Regions from separate parts of the Priestia sp. TSO9 genome, predicted to be linked through region 1. Evidence: a T-box and tRNA genes for the amino acid it is inferred to sense, from the RefSeq annotation. Region 1 holds a T-box; the other holds one or more tRNA genes.
What was found. A T-box is a leader RNA that pairs with one kind of tRNA and senses whether it is charged. The one in region 1 lies ahead of ileS (isoleucine--tRNA ligase), so its partner is inferred to be a tRNA-Ile.

Region 1 (3,470 bases):
TTAAAGTCCGCTAAGTTTCCTAGTAAGAAACGGAACGTGTTGCGGATTTTACGATATACTTCTGCTACTTGTTTTAAAATGTTATCAGATACACGAACATCAGCTTGGTAATCTACAGAAGCTACCCATAAACGTAAAATATCTGCACCTAGTTGTTTCATTACTTTTTCTGGAATTACAACGTTTCCTAATGACTTACTCATTTTGCGACCTTCACCGTCTAAAGCAAATCCGTGGCTAAGTACCCCTTTATAAGGTGCTTCACCCGTTACAGCTACGCTTGTAGAAAGACTTGAATTAAACCAGCCGCGGTATTGGTCAGAACCTTCTAAATACAAATCAGCCGGACGCTGTAAGTCTTCACGTTCTTCAAGAACAGCTTGATGTGAAGAACCAGAGTCAAACCATACGTCCATGATGTCTGTTTCTTTTGTGAAGCGGCCATTTGGGCTTCCTTCATGAGTAAAGCCTTCCGGAAGCAAGTCTTTTGCTTCACGCTCAAACCATACGTTTGATCCATGTTCTCTAAATAGATTTGATACGTGTTCGATTGTTTCGTCCGTAATGATTGGCTCATCATTTTCAGCATAAAATACTGGAATCGGAACGCCCCATGCACGTTGGCGAGAAATACACCAGTCGCCGCGGTCACGCACCATGTTATAAAGTCGCGTTTCACCCCAAGTAGGCACCCATTTTGTTTTTTCTACTGCTTTTAATAAATCTTCACGGAAATCTTTAATAGACGCAAACCACTGTGCCGTTGCACGGAAAATTGTTGGTTTCTTTGTACGCCAGTCATGTGGGTATGAGTGGGTAATGAAACTTAATTTTAACAGCGCGCCTTCTTCTTCTAGTTTGTCTGTAATCGGTTTATTCGCTTTATCATAGAATAATCCTTCAAATCCTGGTGCTTCATTCGTCATATGACCCTTACTGTCGACTGGACAAAGAACTTCCAATCCGTATTTTTGACCAACGATAAAGTCGTCTTCCCCGTGTCCCGGTGCTGTATGAACACACCCAGTACCAGCATCCGTTGTTACGTGATCGCCAAGAACAACTAATGAATCACGCTTGTAGATTGGATGCTCAGCTACTACACGCTCAAGTTCTGAACCTTTTACCGTACGAACCGTCTTATAGTCAGCCCATTCAATTTCTTTAGCAACTGTTTCAATCAGTTCAGTTGCTACTACATATTTTGCTCCATCTGCTTCAACTACGCTGTACTGAAGCTCAGGATTGACAGCAATCCCTTGGTTAGCTGGCATTGTCCATGGTGTTGTCGTCCAAATGATGAATTTTTCATCTTGTTCAAGCACACCTTTACCATCTTTTACGTTAAACGCTACGTAAATAGAAGCTGAACGCTTATCATAGTACTCAATTTCCGCTTCTGCTAAAGCAGATTCACTTGAAGGGGACCAGTACACAGGTTTTAACCCTTTGTAGATGTAGCCTTTTTTCGCCATGTCACCAAACACTTTGATTTGCTGCGCTTCGTACTGCGGCTGAAGCGTTACATATGGATTATCCCAATCTCCGCGTACGCCTAAACGCTTGAACTGCTCACGCTGGCCGTTTACTTGTTCCCAAGCATACTGTTCGCAAAGCTTACGGAACTCAGCTACCGTCATTTCTTTGCGGTTTACTTTTTTATTTTTTGTTAAAGCTGTTTCAATTGGCAAACCGTGTGTATCCCAGCCTGGTACATAAGGTGCGCAGAAGCCTGACATCGACTTATAGCGAACGATAAAATCTTTTAAAATTTTATTTAATGCATGTCCCATGTGAATATCGCCATTCGCATATGGAGGTCCGTCATGCAAGACAAATAGCGGACGGCCTTCCGTACGTTTTTGTACTTTTTCATAAATATTCATTTCAGCCCACTGTTCTTGCATTTTAGGCTCGCGGTTCGGTAAATTTCCACGCATCGGAAATTCAGTTTTTGGCATCAATAATGTATCTTTATATTCCATGTTTTACCCTCCAAAAAAAAACGTAAATTTCATATCTTTTTGTACCATAACAAAAAGACCTCCTCATCCCAAAAAGGGACGAGAAGGCCTCCCGCGGTACCACCCTAGTAGATTTGCTGCACGCAAATCCTCTTTGCATTCGTAACGTGAATAAACCGCCACTGCTTACTATCATCAGTTCAGCAATGGTACTCTAGGGTGATTTTCACTTTTTTGTTTGTTATCGAGCTCGCACCATCCTCGATTCGCTTTGACAAACTAAAAAAGCTACTGTCCCTGTCTCCGTACTGTTTGATATGAAATTTCATCTGTTACCAAATTATATGACAACAAAACGTGAGAAGTCAAGATGATGTCTTGACTAGTCAATTTTTTCTTCTAGCGCTGGCATCTCATAATCCATCAACTGATCCCAGTCGTCGCTGTTTAACATTTCAAGCTGTGCTTCGATTAACATTTTGAAACGAGTTCTAAATACTTTAGACTGCTTTTTCGTCTCCTCAATGTCCATCGCAATTTTACGAGACTTAGACAGTGCTTCATTAATAATACGGTCCGCATTTTTTTCTGCTTCTTTTATAATGAGCTTCGCTTCTTTTTCAGCGTTTCGCTTCACATCTTCCGCTGCTTCTTGAGCAATTAAAATTGATTTATTTAACGTTTCTTCGATGTTAGTAAAATGTCCAAGACGATCTGTTAATTCAGATACTCTTCCTTCTAACTCCTTTTTATCACGCATGACCAGCTCATAGTCTTTAATTACTTGGTCAAGAAACTCATTTACTTCATCTTCATCATATCCGCGAAATCCGCGATTAAACTCTTTGTTATGAATATCCAAAGGGGTTAAAGGCATCTAGGCCACCTCCGTGTTGTCTCATTACGTCATTAGTAATGGTTTATTCGACATATTTTTAAAATTTCCTGCTAGTAGATTTCTTTATTTCTGCTTTCCTACAACAATTCGCCATTTTTCTTTTTTGGTTTTGCCTTCAAGTGAAACGATACGACTTCTGCCGTGACCACGAAGTGACAAAATATCACCTTCATGACATTCAAAAGAAGGCTGTTCAATGACTTTAAAATTCACTTTTACCGCTCCATTTGCAATAAAAGGCTGGACTTTTTGTCTTGATAAATTGTGAATGGTCGACAGCAAAACATCAAGCCTCATTGAAGAAACTGTATAAATGTGTTCAATCAGCTCTTCTTTTACCACATGCAGCTGCTCTCTTTGAATAGAAGAAAGTGAAACTTTGGCTTTTCCAATTGATGTTAAATTCATCTCAATATAAGAAGAAATTTCCTCTGCAGCTACAAGCTGAATATCGTCTCCCGCGACCAAAATATCTCCAAATTTTGAACGGCGCAGTCCTAAGGACATCGCCGAACCAAGAACTTGAGGATGTTCAATTGTCACAAACTTTTTAGGATAATTGAGCTCGTACATACGCAACTGAAAATCTTCGCTTTGAGGTACATAGT
Region 2 (3,470 bases), 240 kb from region 1:
AATCCGATCGAGTTGGATTTTCTATCAACTAAAATACGTGGGTCCCAGCATCTTTATTAGGTTTTACCTTTTTTCTTATAGGAACCCTTGTGACGAGCAACAAGTAAATAAAGAATGTTCCTATCCAGTAAAGAGAGCTATGTGTTGCTAGAGACAAAGAAAAAGCTTCAAAAAGCGTATACAGCAGCGTGAAGGCTACCGTACTATAAGCGCTCAGTGCCCATAGCTGCTTGAAAGGAAGCTGCTTTTTAGCAATGAGTCCAATCAGTTTTCCAAGATAAGCAAGGCAGGTAATAGAAAGGAAGTTTAGTCCAGATGTTAATACGTACAGTAAAAGCATAGCGATAGGGACAAGTATGTATAAAGAAAATTTTTGTTCGTGCAGCAAGTTTAGCAGTTCATTTTTATCTTTATGATGCCAGTTTAGCAACTCATATGAATAAGTTTGTGTTTGTGAATTAGTCGTGATGTAAATTCCATCCTTTAAAAAACCAATGGCATGAGCAGGGGAATGAAACCGTTCAATAGACTGTGAGGGGTTTAAGATAAAAGCGGTACCGTTTACTTTTTTTGTGAAAGGTTGACTTGACGTAAGCTGTGAGTTTGAAATAGAAAAAGAAGAAACAGATTTCGGAAGATCTGTAGTAGCGATATGATAGCCGTTTACAATCGTCAAAGTCATAAAGAAAAATGTAGGCAGCAAAGAAATAAATGTTAAAAACAGCACAAAGCCAATTGTTTTATTCGTATGCTCAAAACGAAGCGACCTTATTTTTTTGAAGGAAGTAAAACTCCATGCCATCTTTTTCAGCATGCTCATTGTAAAGCCTCCTTTTAGTGAAGATTCTAATTATATCTTATTTTATAGCGAAAATTTAAGGTTTACAATAGATTTTAGAAATCGTTACCAATTACAATGATGCGGTGGAGCGTTTTGTCACAAGCACATCTTATGCGTGTATGTACAGGTTTTGCCGTCATTGTTTTTGGGGATATTACGGGCAGCTGGACCGTGCTGTTAATATTGCAGAGGTACACTCGAAAATCGTATTTGAAAGTAAAATAAAGGAAGGTCTAGTGGTGCAAGGTCTTTCTTTATAGGAGTGGTTATTGTATGATAAATAGTAATAATAAAAAGGATAGGTGCAGGCATGGCTATTTTATGTTGGGCATTAATTATCATTAGCTTTGTTGTATCGTTTGTTGGGTTGGTTTATCCCATCATTCCAAGCGTGCTATTTGTAGCTCTAGGATTTGTTATATACGGTTTATTTTATGATTTTAGCTCCTATAGCTGGTTATTTTGGGTGATACAAGGATTGTTAGTTGTCGCACTTTTTTTAGCAGACTATATAGCTAATATTATTGGTGTGAAAAAATTCGGAGGCACTAAAGCAGGTGTTTGGGGAAGTACAGTTGGGCTGCTTGTGGGTCCGTTTGTTATTCCGGGATTTGGAATTATTTTAGGTCCGTTTATCGGAGCGATTGTAGGAGAACTGATTGTTCATCGGACCACAATTAGTAACGCAGTAAAAATTGGAGTAGGTTCGGTTATTGGCTTTTTTAGTGGCGCTATTTCAAAAGGATTTATTCAACTTCTGATGATTGCCTATTTTTTATACGCTGTTTTAAAATAATATATTGACTTTAGGCTAGAAACATGTTAAATTTTTAATGTCGCTAGTAAATGTTATATTGTTCCACAGTAGCTCAGTGGTAGAGCTATCGGCTGTTAACCGATCGGTCGTAGGTTCGAGTCCTACCTGTGGAGCCATGGCGGTGTAGCTCAGCTGGCTAGAGCGTACGGTTCATACCCGTGAGGTCGGGGGTTCGATCCCCTCCGCCGCTATTTTCCAATTTACGTTTGTGACATACATAACTCATATTGTTCCACAGTAGCTCAGTGGTAGAGCTATCGGCTGTTAACCGATCGGTCGTAGGTTCGAGTCCTACCTGTGGAGCCATGTGGACCCTTAGCTCAGCTGGTTAGAGCAGACGGCTCATAACCGTCCGGTCGCAGGTTCGAGTCCTGCAGGGTCCACCATTTATAGGGTTGGAGGAATACCCAAGTCCGGCTGAAGGGATCGGTCTTGAAAACCGACAGGGGTGTTAAAGCCCGCGGGGGTTCGAATCCCTCTTCCTCCGCCATACTATTGTCTATTCAAAGCTTCTTTTGAGAAAAAGAAGCTTTTTTTATGTTTAAAAGAATAGCGAATGGGAATTAGGTAAATATAAATCATGGATTAGGAACTTTTTATTTGAAACAGTAGGGTAAATTTGCTAATCTAAACGTATATGGTGCTTTTGCGCCAAAATGCTTACATATTTTGAAGGAGGAATTATTCATGGCTTACACATTACCAGAACTACCTTATGCATACGATGCACTGGAACCACATATCGACAAAGAAACAATGAATATTCACCACACAAAACATCACAACACATATGTTACAAATCTAAACGCTGCTGTTGAAGGCAAAGCGGATCTAGAAAGCAAAAGTATTGAAGAGTTAATTTCAAATTTAGATGCTGTTCCTGAAGATATCCGTACAGCAGTACGCAATAACGGCGGCGGTCATGCGAACCACTCATTATTTTGGACAATCCTTTGCCCTAACGGCGGCGGTGCTCCAACTGGTGAATTAGCAGACGCTATCGCTAGCAAATTCGGAAGCTTTGATCAATTCAAAGAAGAATTTGCAAATGCAGCTAAAACTCGCTTCGGTTCTGGCTGGGCTTGGTTAGTTGTAAACAACGGTGAATTAGAAGTAACAAGCACACCAAACCAAGATAGCCCATTAATGGAAGGCAAAACGCCAATTCTTGGTCTAGACGTTTGGGAGCATGCTTACTACCTAAATTACCAAAACCGCCGTCCAGATTACATTTCAGCATTCTTTAATGTTGTAAAATGGGACGAAGTTGCTAAACGTTACGACGCTGCAAAATAAGCTGAAGACGTATTTAAGAGCCAGTAAAGTAATTATTACCTTTACTGGCTTTTTTGTTTTCCAATTCTTTTACATATCTCCTTTTCTTTTTCACACACTAGGTGTAGAAGAGAAAAGGAGTTTTTTGATATGCCTTTATTAAAAAAAGTAGTTGGAGATGTAGAAGTTAGTAAAGATTTACTTTTGCTTTTAATTATAGGCGGTCTTTATGCCTTGGCTATTTCAATTTCCAATTCGTTTGTTAACATTTATTTGTGGAAACAATCAGGCGAATTTTCGGATCTCGCTATTTATAATTTAGCGGTAGTGGTGCTTCAGCCGCTTACGTTTATTTTAGCAGGTAAATGGGCCAAACGAATTGACCGGGTTGTGGTTTTAAGGTTAGGTGTATCTTTTTTAGCTGTTTTTTATATCGCTGTATTAATCAGTGGAGCTAACGCAGCGGAGTATTTAGTATTGCTTGGTGGACTGCTGGGTATAGGATACGGCTTTTATTGGCTAGCTTTTAATGTGCTA

Region 2: it encodes a tRNA-Ile, which carries the amino acid that the T-box ahead of ileS (isoleucine--tRNA ligase) is inferred to sense. The anticodon was not compared.

What each region holds. Positions count from the first base shown of each region.
Region 1 is NZ_JAJEKD010000015.1:1,255,845-1,259,314, forward strand. It holds gene ileS (isoleucine--tRNA ligase) at 1-1,985, opposite strand, end outside; T-box leader at 2,057-2,277, opposite strand; gene LJC66_RS21645 (DivIVA domain-containing protein) at 2,347-2,841, opposite strand; gene LJC66_RS21650 (YlmH family RNA-binding protein) at 2,926-3,470, opposite strand, start outside.
Region 2 is NZ_JAJEKD010000015.1:1,498,600-1,502,069, reverse strand. It holds gene LJC66_RS22970 (DUF1189 domain-containing protein) at 29-820, opposite strand; gene LJC66_RS27870 (hypothetical protein) at 935-1,066, shown strand; gene LJC66_RS22965 (DUF456 domain-containing protein) at 1,152-1,637, shown strand; tRNA gene LJC66_RS22960 (tRNA-Asn) at 1,700-1,774, shown strand; tRNA gene LJC66_RS22955 (tRNA-Met) at 1,776-1,849, shown strand; tRNA gene LJC66_RS22950 (tRNA-Asn) at 1,890-1,964, shown strand; tRNA gene LJC66_RS22945 (tRNA-Ile) at 1,968-2,044, shown strand; tRNA gene LJC66_RS22940 (tRNA-Ser) at 2,056-2,148, shown strand; gene sodA (superoxide dismutase) at 2,346-2,954, shown strand; gene LJC66_RS22930 (MFS transporter) at 3,084-3,470, shown strand, end outside.